4 regions of the Pseudomonas guariconensis genome follow, and region 1 is predicted to be linked to each of the others. Evidence: predicted binding sites of a transcription regulator. Region 1 holds the regulator's gene; each other region holds the start of a gene.
The links. The regulator FliA, encoded in region 1, starts transcription of late flagellar genes. The targets are predictions, from matches to a motif close to CTAAAGTTTNNNNNNNNNNNGCCGNTAA.

Region 2: a site for FliA is predicted at 3,010-3,037, ahead of AB1N67_RS19885 (methyl-accepting chemotaxis protein). Genes of this name have one in related genera too.
Region 3: a site for FliA is predicted at 2,152-2,179, ahead of AB1N67_RS12530 (methyl-accepting chemotaxis protein). Genes of this name have one in related genera too.
Region 4: a site for FliA is predicted at 2,064-2,091, ahead of motA (flagellar motor stator protein MotA). Genes of this name have one in related genera too.

Annotation. Positions count from the first base shown of each region.
Region 1 covers NZ_CP162012.1:1,611,318-1,615,953, forward strand. The annotation lists gene flhA (flagellar biosynthesis protein FlhA) at 1-422, shown strand, start outside; gene flhF (flagellar biosynthesis protein FlhF) at 434-1,747, shown strand; gene fleN (flagellar synthesis regulator FleN) at 1,836-2,669, shown strand; gene fliA (RNA polymerase sigma factor FliA) at 2,666-3,406, shown strand; gene AB1N67_RS07335 (chemotaxis response regulator CheY) at 3,511-3,885, shown strand; gene AB1N67_RS07340 (protein phosphatase CheZ) at 3,904-4,636, shown strand, end outside.
Region 2 covers NZ_CP162012.1:4,296,814-4,301,449, reverse strand. The annotation lists gene AB1N67_RS19890 (glycosyltransferase family 1 protein) at 1-793, opposite strand, end outside; gene AB1N67_RS19885 (methyl-accepting chemotaxis protein) at 1,014-2,888, opposite strand; gene AB1N67_RS19880 (helicase HerA-like domain-containing protein) at 3,055-4,530, shown strand; gene AB1N67_RS19875 (inorganic phosphate transporter) at 4,622-4,636, opposite strand, start outside.
Region 3 covers NZ_CP162012.1:2,726,021-2,730,656, reverse strand. The annotation lists gene pnuC (nicotinamide riboside transporter PnuC) at 1-352, opposite strand, end outside; gene AB1N67_RS12530 (methyl-accepting chemotaxis protein) at 492-2,126, opposite strand; gene AB1N67_RS12525 (undecaprenyl-diphosphate phosphatase) at 2,426-3,256, shown strand; gene AB1N67_RS12520 (DUF1294 domain-containing protein) at 3,258-3,710, shown strand; gene AB1N67_RS12515 (MmcQ/YjbR family DNA-binding protein) at 3,746-4,108, opposite strand; gene AB1N67_RS12510 (LysR substrate-binding domain-containing protein) at 4,101-4,636, opposite strand, start outside.
Region 4 covers NZ_CP162012.1:558,661-563,296, reverse strand. The annotation lists gene rsgA (small ribosomal subunit biogenesis GTPase RsgA) at 1-12, shown strand, start outside; gene motB (flagellar motor protein MotB) at 113-1,144, opposite strand; gene motA (flagellar motor stator protein MotA) at 1,148-1,999, opposite strand; gene AB1N67_RS02535 (HDOD domain-containing protein) at 2,130-3,665, shown strand; gene AB1N67_RS02530 (rhodanese-like domain-containing protein) at 3,712-4,521, shown strand; gene asd (archaetidylserine decarboxylase) at 4,539-4,636, shown strand, end outside.

The sequences.
Region 1 (4,636 bases):
TCGCCAACAATGCTGGCAAGAGTCAAGATACCGCCGCGCTGGTGGCGGCAGTGCGCGTCGGATTGTGTCGCGCCATCGTGCAAAGCATTGTCGGCGTTGAGTCCGAGCTGCCTGTGATCACCCTCGAACCAAGGTTGGAACAGATTTTGCTCAATAGTCTGCAAAGGGCCGGGCAAGGCCAGGAAGACGGTGTTCTCCTGGAGCCGAGCATGGCCGAGAAGCTGCAGCGATCGCTGATCGAAGCGGCCCAGCGTCAGGAGATGCAAGGCCTGCCGGCCATTCTTCTGGTCGCCGGCCCGATCCGCGCCATGCTGTCGCGCTTCGGTCGCCTGGCTGTACCGAATTTGCATGTTCTGGCGTATCAGGAAATACCTGACAACAAGCAAGTCACCATCGTTGCCACCGTGGGCCCCAACGGCTGAGGTAGTGGGTTATGCAAGTTAAGCGTTTTTTCGCCGCCGATATGCGTCAGGCCATGAAGCTGGTCCGGGATGAGCTTGGCTCCGACGCCGCCATCATCGGCAACCGGCGCATCGCCGGCGGTGTCGAGTTGACGGCCGCGCTGGACTACAAGCTGTCCGCCCTGGCCCCACGCGTGCCGAACATCGAACTCGAGGACGAGCTGCGCAAAACCCAGACGCGCATCGCCACCGCCCAGGCCGAACTGAGCACACGCAACGAAAGCGACGAGATCGGCAATCGCCAATTGTTCGCCGGATTGTCGTTGACCGCCTCCGAGCCACTGGTCGAGCCACAGGTTGACGCGCCGGCGCAGGTTGCGGCTCCAGCGCCGGCACCGGTCGATCCGCGTCTGTTCGATGCCATGCGCTCGGAGCTGTCGGGCCTGCGCGAATTGCTCGAAGTCCAGCTCGGATCCCTGGCCTGGAGCCAGCTGCAGGGCAACAAGCCGCAGCAGGCCAACCTTTGGCGTCGTTTGCAGCGTATCGGCCTGTCGGGCCCGATCGCTCGCGAAGCACTCGAGCTTGCCGGCGAGATCGAAGACCCGCGCCACGCCTGGCGCATGATCTTGGCCCACCTGGCACGGATGATCCAGGTCCCCGAGATCGAGCCGATCGAAGAGGGCGGTGTGATCGCCATGGTCGGTCCGGCTGGTATGGGCAAGACCACCACGTTGGCAAAGCTGGCGGCGCGCTACGTGCTCAAATACGGCGCCCAGCATCTGGCGCTGGTGAGCATGGACAGCTTCCGCATTGGCGCCCAAGAGCAGCTCAAGACATTGGGGCGCATCCTCAATGTGCCGGTGACCTATGTCGACCCGGGCCAGTCCTTGGCCCAGGCGCTCGATCCGCTGTTGCGCAAGCGCGTGGTGCTGATCGACACCGCAGGCCTGCAGGCCAGCGACCCGGCCCTGCGGCTGCAACTGGAGAGCCTGGCCGGACGCGGCATCGCCGCCAAGAACTACCTGGTCCTGGCCACCACCAGCCAGAAGCAGGTGCTGACCGCCGCCTACCACAGCTACAAGCGCTGTGGCCTGGCCGGCTGCATCCTGACCAAGCTTGATGAAACGGCCAGCCTCGGCGAAGTGCTGAGCCTTGCCATCAGTCACGAATTGCCCGTGGCCTATCTGACCGATGGACCGCGCATTCCTGACGACCTGCAACTGCCGCGCAAACATCAGTTAGTCAGCCGTGCGGTCAGTGTGCAGATGCAGGACGAGCCCAGCGAAGAGGCGATGGCCGACATGTTCGCTGATCTCTACCACAACCCAGGCAAGCGTGCGGGTTGACGAATGGACAGCGCAAAGTACCTGCATCCTGAGCGTCGTGTTCAGCTCCTGATGTGGCCTGGGCCCCGAGACAAGGTAAAGAACAAACATGGGTAGCATGCATCCCGTACAGGTGATCGCCGTGACCGGCGGTAAAGGTGGCGTGGGCAAGACCAACGTTTCAGTGAACCTGTCCCTGGCGCTGGCCGAGCTCGGCCGCCGGGTCATGTTGCTGGATGCCGACCTGGGCCTGGCCAACGTCGACGTCCTGCTGGGGCTGTCGCCCAAGCGCACCCTGGCCGATGTCATCGAAGGGCGCTGCGAGCTGCGCGATGTGCTGTTGCAGGGGCCAGGCGGTGTGCGCATCGTGCCGGCCGCCTCCGGCACCCAGAACATGGTGCACCTGGCGCCAGCCCAGCATGCCGGGCTGATCCAGGCGTTCAGCGAGATCGGCGACAACCTCGATGTGCTGGTGATCGATACCGCCGCGGGAATCGGGGACTCGGTGGTGAGCTTCGTGCGCGCCGCGCAGGAGGTGCTGTTGGTGGTCTGCGACGAGCCGACCTCGATCACCGATGCCTACGCCTTGATCAAGCTGCTCAACCGCGATTACGGCATGAACCGCTTCCGGGTCCTGGCCAACATGGCGCAGAGCCCGCAGGAAGGGCGCAACCTGTTTGCCAAGTTGACCAAGGTCACGGATCGCTTCTTGGACGTCGCCTTACAATACGTCGGTGCCGTGCCTTACGACGAATGTGTACGCAAGGCGGTGCAGAAGCAGCGGGCGGTCTATGAGGCCTTCCCTCGATCCAAGTGTGCGCTGGCCTTCAAGGCCATCGCGCAGAAGGTCGACAGCTGGCCGCTGCCTGCCAACCCGCGCGGGCACCTGGAGTTTTTCGTCGAGCGTCTGGTGCAGCCTACCAGCGCAGGACCGGTACTATGAATGCGAGCGGTTTCAAGATGTACAGCCGGGCGGCGCGTGATGCCCACTACGAACTGGTCGAACGTTATGCCCCTCTGGTCAAGCGCATTGCCTATCACTTGCTGGCGCGCCTGCCGGCCAACGTACAGGTCGAGGACCTGATCCAGGCGGGCATGATCGGCTTGCTGGAAGTGGCCAACAAATACGATGCCAGCAAGGGCGCGAGCTTCGAAACCTACGCCGGCATCCGCATTCGTGGGGCCATGCTCGATGAGGTACGCAAGGGGGATTGGGCGCCGCGTTCGGTACACCGCAACACCCGCATGGTCAGCGACGCGATACGCGCCGTGGAGGCCAGAACCGGTCGCGACGCTAAAGATCATGAAGTTGCTGCCGAACTCCAATTGAGTCTCGATGATTATTACGGGATTCTGAACGACACCCTGGGCAGTCGCCTGTTCAGCTTCGACGACCTCCTGCAGGACGGCGAGCACGAAGGGCTGCACGAGGATGGCGCCAGTGGCCAGCTGGAACCTTCGCGGGACCTGGAAGACGAGCGCTTCCAGGCCGCGCTGACCGAAGCCATCGCCAACCTGCCGGAGCGTGAGCGTCTGGTGCTGGCGCTGTACTACGACGAAGAGCTGAACCTCAAGGAAATCGGTGAGGTGCTTGGGGTCAGCGAGTCGCGTGTCAGCCAGTTGCACAGCCAGTGCGCCGCGCGCCTGCGCAGCCGTCTCGGGGAATGGCGGGCACGTTGAGCCAGGGTTCGCCACCGTCGTTGGATGTTGTACCGAATTGATTGAATGCGCGTCCGGGGGCCGGGCGCGTTTAAGACTGCTTGGAGGTCTAATTGAACAAAGACATGAAAATCCTCATCGTTGACGACTTTTCGACGATGCGGCGGATCATCAAGAACCTGTTGCGTGACCTGGGCTTCACCAACACCGAGGAGGCCGACGACGGCACCACGGCGTTGCCGATGCTGGAAAACGGCCACTATGACTTCCTCGTGACCGACTGGAACATGCCTGGCATGTCCGGCATCGACCTGCTGCGCAAGGTCCGTGCCCATGACCGCCTCAAGGGTATGCCGGTGTTGATGGTGACCGCTGAAGCCAAGCGCGACCAGATCATCGAAGCGGCCCAGGCCGGGGTCAACGGCTATGTGGTCAAGCCCTTCACCGCCCAGGTGCTCAAGGAGAAGATCGAAAAGATCTTCGAACGCGTCAACGGCTGAGTCACGTCAGGGGGCGCCATGGAGCAAATGAACACATCGTTGGGGGAGTTCGAGTCGACCCTGAAGAAACACGCCCAGGAACTGGTCGAGAGCCTCGAGCACGGCCGGTTCGGCGAGGCGGTGCAGCTGATCCACCAGCTGAACCAGACCCGCGACCGCGGCCTGTACCAGGAAGTCGGCAAGCTCACCCGCGAGCTGCACAGTGCGATCGTCAGCTTCCAGATCGACCCGCGCATGCCGCAGGCCGAGGAAGTGTCGCAGATCACCGACGCCACCGAGCGCTTGTCCTACGTGGTCAAGCTCACCGAAGGCGCGGCCAACCGCACCATGGACCTGGTGGAGGCGAGCACGCCGCTGCTCAACGACCTGCAGGCCGAGGCCCAGAATCTGAGCACCGACTGGCAGCGCTTCATGCGCCGTGAAGTCGCAGCGCCGGAGTTTCGTGATCTGGTCAAGCGCGTCGACAGTTTCCTGACGCAAAGCGCCGAGGGGAACCGCAAGGTCGCTGGCCATCTCAACGACATTCTCCTGGCCCAGGACTACCAAGACCTCACCGGCCAGGTGATCAAACGGGTGACCGCGCTGGTCACCGAAGTCGAAAGCAATCTGCTCAAGCTCGTGCTGATGGCCAGCCAGGTCGACCGTTTTGCCGGTATCGAACATGACCACCAGCAGCTGCGTGCTGAAAAAGATCAAGAAAAACATCCGACTCGGGGTGAAGGTCCGCAGATTCATGCCGATAAGCGTGAAG
Region 2 (4,636 bases), 2.6 Mb from region 1:
CACTGGCGAACAGCCGGGCGACCTCTTGAGGTGGGCAGAAATGGTCGATGACACTGACATTGTCCGGCACATTGGCGGGCATGTTCGAGCCGACCAACAATAAATGATAGTGGCGGCCCAATCGCCTCATGCAGTCGAGCAGCACCGGCAGGTTCTTCTCCCGCGAGCCACGCCCGGCGAACACCAGCAGGCGCGTGGTGTCGGGGATTCCCAGTTCGGCCCGAAGGCCCGGATCGCGGTGTTCGGGGTTGAAGGTGCACAGGTCGACGCCCAGGTGTTGCACATGCACGTCCTTGACGCCTAGCCGACACAGCTTGTCAGCCATCACTTGGCTGGGCGCCAGCACGCGGTCGAAGTTGCCGTACAGTTTGCTGACATAGGCCTCGACGTTGGGGGTGAACCAGTTGCCCATGCGGTTGCTCACCAGCAGCGGCAAGTCGGAGTGGTAGAAGCCGATTACCGGTACGTCGAGCTTGCGCCGCGCTTCCAGGGCGGCCCAGGCCGTGAGGTAGGGGTCACCGACTTCGATCAGGTCAGGCTGCAGGCGCCGCAACACGTTGCACCAAGGGGCCAGGCGGACGGGAAAGCGGTAGCCGTTGCCAAAGGGCAGGGGCGGCGCCGGCACCTGGTAGATGCCATCGGCATCGGTGGCGCTGGCGCCAGGAATCAAAAGGCTGTGACGCACGCCGGGCCTGGCGTCGAGTCGGCGATGTTTGGCATCAAGATAGGTACGTACGCCGCCACTGGCCGGGGCGTAGAACATGGTGATGTCAGCGATGTGCACGATCAGCATCCCTCCGGGATCGTCTTCGGGTCTGTCATCGGGCTGCGATGAGCAGGCGATGACGCGCCTAAAGGTTGACCTTACTGAAGGATAGTTTGTTCGATCGGAGGGAGGCAGCGGTCAGCGTCAAGCTGCAGGGTGCGAGCTGCACGCTTCAAGCTGCAAGAGCCAGCGGCGCCCTGCCTGCTGTTCTTGCGGCTTGAAGCTCGAAGCTTGCGGCTTGAAGCTCTTAGATCCGGAAACTGCCGACCAGATGCTTGAGGCGGGTGGCTTGCTGTTCCAGGTCCGTGCAGGCGCGCAGGGTAGCCTGCAGGTTCTCGACGCCCTCCTGGTTGAGCATGTTGATTTCGTTGATGTCCATGTTGATCGAGTCGACCACGGCGGTTTGCTCCTCGGTGGCCGTAGCCACCGACTGGTTCATGCCGTCGATTTCGCCGATACGCACGGTCACGCTGTCCAGGCGCTCGCCGGCCTGGTTGGCGATCTCCACGCTGTCCTGGCTGTGGCGCTGGCTCTGACCCATGGTTTCGACCGACTCACGGGCACCGACCTGCAGCTCCTCGATCATGTTCTGCACTTGCTGTGCCGATTCCTGGGTGCGGTGGGCGAGGTTGCGTACTTCGTCGGCGACCACGGCGAAACCGCGGCCAGCCTCGCCTGCACGGGCGGCCTCGATCGCCGCGTTGAGCGCCAGCAGGTTCGTCTGTTGGGAAATGCTGGTGATCACCTCGAGAATCTGGCCGATGTTGACGGTCTTGTTGTTGAGCGTCTCGATGTGGGCGCTGGAGGTGACGATCAGGTCGGACAGGCGATTCATCGCCTCGATGTTGCGCTCCACCACCTGCTGGCCTTCTTCGGCCAGCAGGCGCGCCGAGGTGGCGTGCTGAGAGGCCTGGGCCGCGTTGCCGGCGATCTCCTGGGCAGCGGCGCCGAGCTCGTTGATGGCGGCGGCGACGCTGTTGGTGCGGTTGGCCTGCTCGTCGGAGTTTGCCATCGACGAGTTGGAGGCACTGATCACCCGCAAGGCCACTTCGTTGACTTGTTCGGTGGCCGAGGACACTTCGCGGATCGAGGCGTGGATACGCTCGACGAAGCGGTTGAACGCCGTGCCGAGGATGCCGAACTCATCGTGTTGATGGATCTGCAGGCGCTTGGTCAGGTCGCCTTCACCCTCGGCGATGTCTTCCATGGCACGGGTCATGGTGTGCAAGGGCTGCATCAGCACGCGGATCAGTAAACCCAGCAGGGCAATGATGATGACCACCGCCACGATCGTCGCGATCACCGCCGAGGTGCGGAAGGTGCTGAGCATGGCGAAGGCTTTGTCTTTATCTACCGACAGGCCGATGTACCAGTTGGCCGAAGGCAGCCCCTTGATCGGGGTGAAGGTCAGCAAGCGAGCCTGGCCGTCGGACTCGACTTCGGTCAGCTCGCCGGACAGCTTGGGTGTTTGCTGTGGGAACAGGTCCGACAGCGACTTCATCACCAAGTCTTTGTTCGGATGTACCAGGATCTTGCCTTGGTCGTTGACCAGGAAGGCGTAGCCCATGCCGCCGAAGTCCAGCGAATTGATGATGTCCACAAGGCCGTCGAGGGCCAGGTCCCCACCGACCACACCGACAGTGCTCGAGACCTTGCTGAGGATACCGATGACCATCTTGTTGGTGGTCAAGTCGATGTAGGGTTCGGTCAGCATGGCGCCACTGGCGTTCATGCCGTCCTTGTACCAGGGGCGCACGCGAGGGTCGTAGCCGTCGGGCATCTTGGAATCGGGACGCACGCTGAAGCCGCCGTCCACCTTGCCCAGGTAGACGGTGAGAAAGCTCGACAGTAGGGCTTGCTGACTCATGAAGGTTTCGGCATTGGCCGGATTCTGTGCGATGTTCTGCGACAGGTTTTCCACTAACTTGATTCGGCCATCGAACAGGTTGCGAATGTTGGTCGAGGTGGATTCGCCCATTTCAGCCAGATAACTCTCCAGGTCGGCGCGAATGGCATTACGCTGGAGATAATCGTTGTAGAGGGTGAACAGGCTGAAGGCGAGTATCACGATCAAAGACGCCGCCAAGAGAATCTTGTGGCTGAAACGTAGGCTTTTGTTCATGGCGTGGTCCGCTAAGGTTTTTATCGGGTCGTTCGCACGAAGGCAGCTTGAAAACAGTGCAACAATCACCGGAGGTCCTTTTCGGGATGTTCCTGTCTTTCAGAATGAGTAGCACCACGGGGTATCGGCCGTTATGCGGCAAAGCTTGAATAGAGGATGAAAGAAGATGTCGGATACTTCGCAAATAGTTGTGGGGGCGGGGCCTGACGGCCAGCCAGTGAGCCAAGCCATGCGCCTGGCCAACCGTCATGGGCTGGTTGCCGGTGCCACAGGGACGGGCAAGACCGTGACCCTGCAACGCCTGGCCGAGGTCTTCAGCGATGCGGGAGTTGCGGTGTTCGCCGCCGACGTGAAGGGCGACCTGTGCGGCCTGGGGGCAGCCGGAGCCCCGCAGGGCAAAGTGGCCGAGCGTATCGCCGCAATGCCGTGGTTGGGCCACCGCCCTCAGGCCTATCCCGTGACCTTGTGGGATATTGCAGGGGAGTCGGGTCATCCCTTGCGAACGACACTCAGTGAAATGGGGCCTCTGTTGTTGGGCAACTTGCTGGAACTGACCGACAGCCAGCAGGCAGCACTATACGCAGCCTTCAAGGTGGCTGACCGCGAAGGGCTATTGCTCCTGGACCTCAAGGACCTCAAGGCGCTGCTCGGGCACTTGAAGGACAACCCGCAATTGCTGGGTGAGGACAGCGCATTGATGACCACGGGCTCCACCCAGGCCCTGCTACGTCGCCTGGCGACTCTGGAGCAACAGGGGGCCGAGGCCCTGTTCGGAGAGCCGGCCCTGCAACTGGAGGATCTACTGCGCCCGGACCGCGATGGGCGAGGGCGCATCCACTTGCTCGATGCCAGCCGGTTGGTGCATGAGGCGCCGAAGGTCTACGCCACCTTCCTTTTATGGTTGTTGGCCGAGCTGTTCGAACAGTTGCCCGAGCGTGGTGATGCCGACAAACCGGTGTTGGCGTTGTTCTTCGACGAGGCGCATCTGCTGTTCAACGGCACCCCCAAGGCCCTGCAGGATCGCCTCGAGCAAGTGGTTCGACTGATCCGCTCCAAAGGCGTAGGGGTTTATTTCGTGACCCAGTCGCCAGGGGACTTGCCCGATGCCGTGCTGGCGCAGTTGGGGCTGCGTATCCAGCATGGGCTTCGTGCGTTCACCGCCAAGGAGCAGAAGTCGCTCAGGGCCGTGGCCGACGGATTCCGTCCTAACCCGGCATTCGATGCACTCGCCGTGTTGACCGAACTGGGTATCGGTGAGGCATTGGTAGGGACCCTGCAGGAGAAAGGCACGCCGGAAATGGTCCAGCGGGTACTGGTAGCGCCACCGCAGTCGCGTATCGGGCCGTTGACCGAGACCGAGCGCAAAGCGCTGGTTGCAGCCTCGCCACTGGCGGGACGTTATGACAAACCAGTCGACCGTGAATCGGCTTATGAGATGCTGACCGCTCGCAAGGGCGAGCCGGTGGAGCCCGTGCCGCAGCCCAAGGCCGATGAGGAGAGCTTCGCCGACAAGGCTGGAGAGTTTTTGCAGAGTGCTGCGGGGCAGGCGATCAAGTCGGCAGTGCGCCAGGCGGCCAATCAGTTGGGGCGCCAATTGGTGCGTGGCCTGATGGGCTCGCTGCTGGGCGGCAAACGGCGGTAGTGGCCAGTGGCGCCAGCACTCACAGGTGCTAGGCATCGTGAACCCATGAAAAAGGCGCCCGAAGGCGCCTTTTTCATGACAGCGGTATCGATCAGCCGATCGCCTT
Region 3 (4,636 bases), 1.1 Mb from region 1:
CGTCCAGCCAGGGCTGGGCGGCGTCAGTCCAGTGTGCCATCGCCGCGCCGAGAGCAAGACTTGCCAGCAGGCCGACCCCAAGCCCTGTAAGCATCGGCCCTGTGGCCAGGCTGGACACCTGACGGGCGTACTCGACACGCTCCGGGCGTGTCCATTGCCACCAGCCGTACAACTGCAGTACGGCATAGACCAGTTGCAGGAGCATGTCGGAGTACAGCTTCACCTCATAGAAGATCCAGCTGTAGAGCAGCACCATCACCAAGCCGATCGGCCAGCACCACGGGTTCTGCTTGACCGTGAGCCACACGGCGATGACGCCGAGCACGGCGGCGAAGAGTTCGAGGCCGGACATCGGCGATCCTTGGGAGTGGGGAAGGTCGCGATTGTAGCCTGTGGGGCGGGGAAGCTGTAGTGGCTGATGGCGGCCTGTTCGCGGGCAACCCCGCTCCTAAGGTAGGAGCGGGTTCACCCGTGAACAAATCGATAAGCTGTCAGACCTTGAACTGGCGCAGCAACTGTTCCAAGTCTTCGCTCAGGCGCGCCAGGGAGGCACCCGCATCGCTGGACTGGCGGGCCGCCTCGGCGGTCTGCTGAGACAGTCCGGCGGTGTCGAGGACATTGCGATTGATCTCTTCGACCACATGGGCTTGCTGCAAGGTGGCACTGGCGATCGACGCGTTGAGCGCGGTGAGGTTGTTCAATGCCTGGCTGATAGCATCCAGGCTGGTGCCGGCCTCGCGGGCTTGATGGACGGTCTGGCGCGAGGCTTCGCTGCTGGTGTCGATGGCCTTGACGGCTGCTTCCGACTGGCTTTGCAGGTGCTCGATCATGGTCTGGATCTCGGCGGTCGACTGGGCGGTGCGCTGAGCCAGCAACCGCACTTCATCGGCGACCACGGCAAAACCTCGGCCCTGTTCACCCGCCCGGGCCGCCTCGATCGCGGCATTGAGGGCCAGCAGGTTGGTCTGTTCGGCGATAGAGCGGATCACTTCCAGTACGCCACCGATCCGGGTGCTGTGCCCGGCCAGTTCGCGGATCACCTGCACCGCCTGGTCGATGGTGCTCGACAGCCGGTCGATCTGCTCCAGGCTACTGTGGATGGCCTGCTGGCCATGATCGACCTGCACTTGGGCCGCGTGCATCTCGTTGGCTGCCTGTTCGGCGGTCTTGGCGACGTCTTGAACCGCATAGGTGACTTCGTTGACGGCAGTGGCCACCTGGTCCATCTGCAGCGATTGCTGAACGCTGCGCGCCTGGGCTTGGCCCGCGTTGTCGCCGACGTGGCTGGCGGACTGGGCCAGGGCATGGGCCGCGCCTTGCAGTTGGCCGACCACACCCTGCAGCTTGCCGTTGAAGCGGTTGAAGTGCTCGCCCAAATGCGTGAGCTCGTCTCTACCATGGGTATCCAGGCGCCGGGTCAAGTCGCTTTCGCCGCTGGCGATGTTGCCCATGGCCTGCACGGCATCCTGCAACGGGCGAGCGATGCTGCGGGCGATCAACAGCACCAGCAGGGCCATCAGCACGGCGATACCCAGGCCGAGCAGGGAGGCATCGCGCACTTGGCGGGCGAATTCGGCCTGAACGTCGTCGATATAGACACCCGAGCCGATAATCCAGCCCCAGGGTTTGAACAGCTGGATGTAGGAAGTCTTGGCCACCGGTTCGCTGGCGCCGGGTTTGGGCCAGCGGTAGTTGACCGAGCCTGCGTCCTGGCTGCGGGCGAGGGCGACCATTTCGTTGAAAACGGCAAAGCCGTCAGGGTCGCGGATGGCGGACAGGTCCTGGCCGTCGAGCTTGGGGTTGGTCGGATGCATGATCATCTTCGGCCCCAGGTCGTTGATCCAGAAATAGTCATCTTTGTCGTAGCGCAGGCCACGTACCACCTGCAACGCCTGTTGTTGGGCTGCCTCACGGCTGAGTGTGCCGGCGGCCTCCAGGCCTTGGTAGTAGGCCAGCACTCCGGCAGCGGTCTGTACCACGTGCTGGGTTTTCTGGGCCTTGGCCTGATACAGGTCGCCGTGGAGCTGGCGCAGCATCAACAGGCCCAGGATCACCAGCATGGCCACCGCCACCAGCAGGATCAGCGACAGGCGACGGCTGATCGACATCGACCTCAAGGTCTTCATGAAAGGTACTCCCGCATTGTTCTTGTTATCAGGCGCATCCAAGCATGCTTTACGCATCGCGACACACTCGACCAAGGGCTAAGTGCCGGAAGAGGCATTTCGTGTCGCATGCCGTGCGAGCGATTGACAAGCACCTCTGATAGGATTTCGGCCGCGCAAGATGAAACCTTTAGGCATCGGCGTATTTCCACTGGCAATGCGGCCGGCAGTCGCTGTAAAACGGCCGGGCCTTTCGCGGCAATCACTAAGCAAATCAAGTACAAGGGGCCAGCCAGGAGCTGCGCTCCATCGGGGGAATGATGGATTTTTGGAGTGCCTTGCAGGCAATCATCTTAGGCGTGGTCGAGGGTTTGACAGAATTCCTGCCGATCTCCAGCACGGGGCACCAGATTATCGTCGCCGATCTGATCGACTTCGGCGGCGAGCGCGCCATGGCGTTCAACATCATCATCCAGCTTGGCGCGATCCTGGCCGTGGTCTGGGAGTTTCGGCGCAAGATCTTCGATGTGGTCCTCGGCTTGCAGAGCCAACCCCAGGCGCGTCGTTTCACTGCCAATCTGCTGATCGCCTTCTTCCCGGCGGTGGTGCTGGGCGTGCTGTTCGCCGATCTGATCCATGAATACCTGTTCAACCCGGTCACCGTGGCTGCAGCCCTGGTGGTTGGCGGGGTGATCATGCTCTGGGCGGAGCGACGCGACCACCGCATCGAGGTCGACCATGTCGATGACATGCGCTGGAGTCACGCGTTGAAGATCGGCCTTGTCCAGTGCCTGGCGATGATTCCGGGGACGTCGCGCTCAGGCTCGACCATCATCGGCGGCCTGCTGTTCGGCCTGTCGCGCAAAGCCGCGACCGAGTTCTCGTTTTTCCTGGCCATGCCGACCATGGTCGGCGCCGCAGTCTATTCGGGCTACAAGTACCGTGACCTGTTCCAGCCTGGCGATCTGCCGGTGTTCGCCATCGGTTTCGTGGTCTCGTTCATCTTCGCCATGATCGCCGTAAGGGGTCTGCTGAAGTTCATCGCTAACCACAGCTATGCGGCATTTGCCTGGTATCGCATCGTTTTCGGCTTGCTGATCCTGGCGACCTGGCAATTTGGCTGGGTCAACTGGGCCACGGCGCACGGCTGAGATGGCCCGTTCGCACACTGTACCTCGGCGTGGCGGCAGCCGCGCCCAGGAGGGCGTACGCAACGTGCACCTGAAGTTGCTGGCCCTGGCCGGGCTGTGCCTGCTGCCGGCAGTGGGTGCCGCGCAAATGGCCTTCAGCGGTCAGTCCTGGGCGCCATTGGTGGTGTATCCGCTGGCGAGTCTGGTCAGCCTGTTGCTCTACTGGCAGGACAAACAGCGAGCCCGCACCCAGGCCTGGCGGACGCCCGAGAAGGTCCTGCACGCCAGCGAGCTGTGCGGTGGTTGGCCCGGCGCGCTGGTGGCGCAGCAGTTGTTTCGACACAAGACGCGCAAGGTGTCCTACCAGGCGACGTTCTGGGTCATCGTGATGTTGCACCAGGCGTTCTGGGCCGACCATTTGCTGCTGGGCGGCCGCTGGCTGGGTGGTGCGCTCGGCGTCCTGACCGGTCATTGATGTCGAGGCGGCAATGACTGCCCCGACGTGTCTTTTCATCCTTGCAACAGCCCAACCTGCAGCCGTTTGGGCAGCCGCTTCACTACCAACTGGTGTGAGCGTTGCAGCAGGTCGCACAATTCCTCGCGCCCCATGGGGTAGGGTGGGGCCATGCTGATCCAGCGCGCCCTTGCAAGATAAGGCGCCGGACGGATGCCGGGGCGGTCGCAATAGCCCAGGAACAGCTCATCGGCCACTTTGAAAGACAACCCCGCGCCCGCGAGGTCGAGTACCGCGAACATCTTGTTGCCCGCGACCGAAAACACCCGTACGCCGCCCCATTTATAGTCCTCCCGGGCACCGGGCAGGTTCAGGCAGAACGCTGCCACCTGTTCTGGCGTCATCCGCCGCTCAGACATACCGCTCTCCACAGGCTTCGAACGAAGCCGCCAGATGATCGATCCATACTCGCACCGCCGGGAGCAGGCCCCGGCGATGAGGGTAGACCGCCTGCAGCCAACCGCCAGGCAGCGACCAATCCGGCAACAGGCGTACCAGTTCGCCGCGTTCGAGTTCCTCTTCGCAGAACATGCTCGGCAGGGCGGTAAACCCCAGGCCTGCACGCACGGCCGCCTTGCGCACCAAGAAATCGTCCACCGCCAGGCGAGGTTCCAGGGCCAGCTCCTGTTGCTGTCCGCCAGGGCCGATCAGGCGCAGATGCACCAACCGATCTGCCTCCGCCGCACCAAGCACAGGCAAACCGGCCAGTTCCGACGGCTCGCGCAAGTGGTCGGCAAAGCCCGGCGCGGCCACCAGGTGAGTTTGCGCCGGGCGCAGGCGGCGAGTGACCAAGGCCGGGTCCTCATCACCTAGGTCACGCACGCGCAGGGCCACGTCGACCCCTTCGGAAATCAGATCGACCCGCCGATTGAGCAGGACCAAATCCA
Region 4 (4,636 bases), 1.1 Mb from region 1:
GACACCTACTGAGTCATCCAGCGCGGGTCTGCCGAACAGTTCCCAGACAAAACAAGGCCGCGCCTGCAGCGATTGCAGACGCGGCCTTATGTGGACTGGCCCAGCCCAGGTCTCACTCCTGGGTATTGTCCATTTTCAACACGCCATCTTCGAAGATGTTCAGCTTCTGGCGAAGCTCACGCGGCTGCATCGGTGCCTGAGCCGTATCGCCCGGGCCCGGCGCGGCCGGGGTAGCCGCCCCCGGCGCACCATTGGCCGGAGCCTGTTCTGTCGCCGGCGGGGCCTGTGGCGTGCCCTGCTCGCCTTCGATGGTGCGCTGGGCCTTCTTGGTCAGGACAATGATGTCGATACGTCGGTTGACCGGGTTGAACGGGTCCTTGCGATCGAACAGCGACGACGAGGCATAACCCACCACCCGTGCCACCTGCTCATCCGGATACCCTCCGGCGACCAGCGCACGGCGCGCGGCGTTGGCGCGGTTGGCCGACAGTTCCCAGTTGCCGAACTCGCCAGTGCCGGCGTATGGCTTGGCATCGGTATGACCACTGATGCTGATCTTGTTCGGCACTGCCTTGATGGTGTCGGCCATGGCCAACAGGATGTCCTCGAAGTATGGCTGCAGGCGTGCACTGCCCAGGTCGAACATCGGCCGGTTCTCGGCATCCATGATCTGAATGCGCAGGCCGTCCTGGGTGATCTCGAACAGGATCTGGTCCTTGAACTTCTGCAGTTGCGGGCTTTCCTCGACCTTGTTCTGCAGTTCCTGCAACAGCAATTGCAAGCGCTCCTGCTCGACCTGCTCGGCCAAGGTCTCGACCTTGTCTTTGTCCAACTGGATGCTGGTGTCAGGTGTCGGCTCGGATTTTTCTTCCGGATTGATGGTTTTCTCCGGCGCCAATTGTGGCGAACCACCCAGGTCGATGACGTAGGGGGTGCCGCTCTCGGAGAAGCCTATCGGGTCCTTGAAATAGCCAGCGATGGCGAGCTTCTGTTCAGGCGTGGCCGTGGACAGCAGCCAGAGCACCAGAAAAAACGCCATCATCGCGGTGGCGAAGTCGGCAAAGGCGATCTTCCAGGCACCGCCGTGGTGACCGTCGCCAAAGCGCTTGACGCGCTTGACGATGATGGGCTGATTGTTCTCCATGATTTAGCGACCGCGAACCGCTTGTTCCAGCTCGGCGAAGCTTGGACGGTGCGCCGGATAAAGCACCTTGCGCCCGAACTCCACGGCCAGCGACGGCGGCATGCCAGAGGCAGAGGCCACCAGCGATGCCTTGATTGCCTCGTAGACGTTCAGCTCTTCCTTCGCGTCATGACGCAGGGCGTTGGCCAACGGACCAAAGAAGCCGTAGGCCGCGAGAATACCGAAGAACGTACCCACGAGCGCGGCGCCCACGTGCAGACCGATGGACTTCTGGTCGCCATCGCCCAGCGATGCCATGGTCACGACAATCCCGAGAACCGCGGCCACGATACCGAAGCCGGGCATGCCATCGGCGATGCCTGTCACCGCATGGGAAGGGTGCTCGAGCTCTTCTTTCATGTTCAACAGCTCCATGTCGAACAGGCCTTCGAGCTCGTGGGGCGCCATGTTGCCGGTAGACATGATGCGCAGGTAGTCGCAGATGAACGCGGTCATGCGCTCGTCGCCCAGAACGGCCGGGTATTTGGCGAAGATGGGGCTGGCGGCTGGGTCTTCGATATCACCCTCGATGGCCATCATGCCCTCGCGGCGGCTCTTGTTGAGGATCTCATAGACCAGGCCCAGCACCTCCAGGTAGAAGGTGTGAGTGAAACGGGTGCCGAACATCTTCAGCGACTTCTTGATCACATGCATGGTCATGTGACCAGGGTTGGCCTGAAGGAACGCACCGAAGGCCGCACCGCCGATGATCAGCACTTCGAACGGCTGGATCAGCGCCGCGATCTTGCCGTGGGATAGCACGTAGCCGCCGAGCACGCTCGCGAATACGACGATGATGCCGATAATTTTAGCCATAGGTTCAAAGCACTTGCTGTGGTGGTCAGGGTCAGGGGCGGGAGCTTTAAAACTCTTCTTCTACTTATCGACAGAACTGCGCCAGACTATAGGCACAAAATGCGAAAAGCCAGTTCGGACTGATGTCAAAATGCCAATGGACGCTAAGGTACCAAGCCAGATTCCACCCACGCTCGATGCCTGGGTAAAACTGCTCGATGGCATCCGCCTGCCAGTACCCAAGGAGAGTCATGACCGGGTACTGGCCGCCATCAACGATAGCCGGCGCTCTTTGCGCGACATCGCCGAACTCATGCAGGACAGCCCAGCGCTGGTGCTTTCGGTGATGCGCGAGGCGAACCATCCGGCCAACGCCAGCCAGGCCGAACCCGCCGAGAGCCTGGAAGTCGCCCTCAATCGCCTAGGTCTGGCCCGCACCGCGAGCCTGCTGGCACGTCTGCCCGCCGTCCCTGGCGAAGATATTCCGCCGGTACTGCGTCAGTTCCTGCTGATCAGCCAGCACGCTGCCCAGCAGGCCAGTGGCCTGTTCGCCAGCCGCCTGGCCCGGTTGTGGCAAGAGATCCATTGGGGCAGCCTGTTGTTCTTGTCACCACTGTGGCCCCTGGCTTTGGCCTACCCTAAATTGCTCGATGCCTGGGAACTGCGAGTCATCCACAAGGGCGAGGAGGCTGCCGAAGTCGAGCAGGCACTGTTCGGCGTGCGCATCGTGACCCTGTGCCAAGCCATGGCCGAGCAATGGCGCTTGCCCGGCTGGGTGACCCAGGGTTATCGCCTGCTGCTCGATGAGCGCGAACAATTGGCCCAGATCCTGACCATCGCGCGCGAGCAGGATGCCTTCTCCCAGCAACAGCGTCTGGATGAAGAGCCCGGGCTGCGCCGCTGGTTCAACCAACCGGCCAACACCGTGCTGCTGGCCAACGGACTGGCTCTGGCGGCGCAGGTGGGCTGGGACAACCCTCACCTACTGCGCTGGCAGTTGCTGACGGCCTTGTACCTACAAACCTCGCTCGACGATGTCCAGCAACAGGTTCACCAGCAAGCGGCAGCCAGTGCCCGGCACCACGCCCGGCACGCCCTGTTCCATCCCGCCGAAGCGCTGCTCTGGCCCTGGCACCAGCGGCGACCGCATCCGGACATGCTCGCACCTGAGCCACCCACCAGTAAGGATCTGGAACACTGGCGCAAAATCTGTGGCGAGTTGCTGGTCCAACCCAGCCCGTTCACCACCATCCTGCACCTGAGCACCCAGGCGCGCGAAGCCCTCCTGGCCTGCGGCATGCAGCGGGTCATGCTGCTGGCGCTCGACAGACCCAATGAATGCCTGCGTGTTCAGCAGACCGCAGGTCTGCCCCCGGAGGCAGCCTCGCTGGTGCTGCCACTGAACCAGAGCAAATTGTTGCAACGGCTGATGGGCCAGGCAGCGCAACTGCGCCTGACGCCGGAGAACCACGCCCAGTTCTCGGCCTTGCTGCCAACTCCTTTGCGAGCACTGCTGTCCAGCGAGCATTTGTTGCTGCGCTCGCTGGCAGTCAACGGCCAGGTGACGATGCTGATGATCGCCGACCAAGGCGGCAGGCCCATGGCCGATGTCAGCGTGCAGGCTTTCGGCAAGACAGCCCAATGCACCGAGCGTGCCCTGTCGGCCTTTACCAACCGCAACGCTTGAGCCTTAGGCTACAATCGCCTCCTCTATTCCACCCTGGAGATCGTGGATGACTGACTTTTCCGGCTTGCCCCTGGTGATCGAACCGGCCGACCTGCTCGCGCGCCTGGATTCGCCACAGCTGATCCTCGTCGACCTGACCAGCGTCAATCGCTATGGCAGCGGGCACATCCCTGGCGCCCGGTTCGTCGATCCCAAGCGCACCCAGCTGGGACAACCACCGGCACCTGGGTTGCTGCCGGCGCGGGCTGACCTGGAGAAGCTGTTCGGTGAACTCGAGCACCGGGACGATGCGGTCTATGTGGTGTACGACGATGAAGGGGGCGGCTGGGCCGGGCGCTTCATCTGGCTGCTCGATGTCATCGGGCACACGCGTTACCACTACCTAAATGGCGGCATCCAGGCCTGGCCCGCTGACAAGCTCAGCGTTGAAATCCCGCCAAGCGGCGGCAGCCCGGTCAGCCTGCAACTGCATGCAGAGCCCACCGCCACCCGCGAATACCTGCAAAGCCGACTGGGCGCGGCGGACCTGGCCATCTGGGACGCCCGCAGCCCCGGCGAGTACAAAGGCGAGAAAGTCCTGGCCGCCAAAGGCGGGCACATTCCCGGCGCGGTCAACTTCGAGTGGACCGCAGGCATGGACCTGAACGACCACCTGCGCATCCGCTCGGACATGGCCGACATCCTGCAACAACTCGGCATCACCCCGGACAAGGAAGTGATCACTCACTGCCAGACCCACCATCGTTCCGGCTTCACCTATCTGGTGGCCAAAGCCCTCGGCTATCCACGAGTGAAGGCCTACGCCGGCTCTTGGGGCGAATGGGGCAACCATCCGGACACGCCTGTAGAAGTTTGAAATTCCAAGGAAACCCAATGAAATCCCGTTTGTTCATCATCAGCCAGTACCTGCTGCCGCATCACCTGCTCTCGCGGCTGGCCGGCTGCGTCGCCGAATGCCGCGCCCGCTGGTT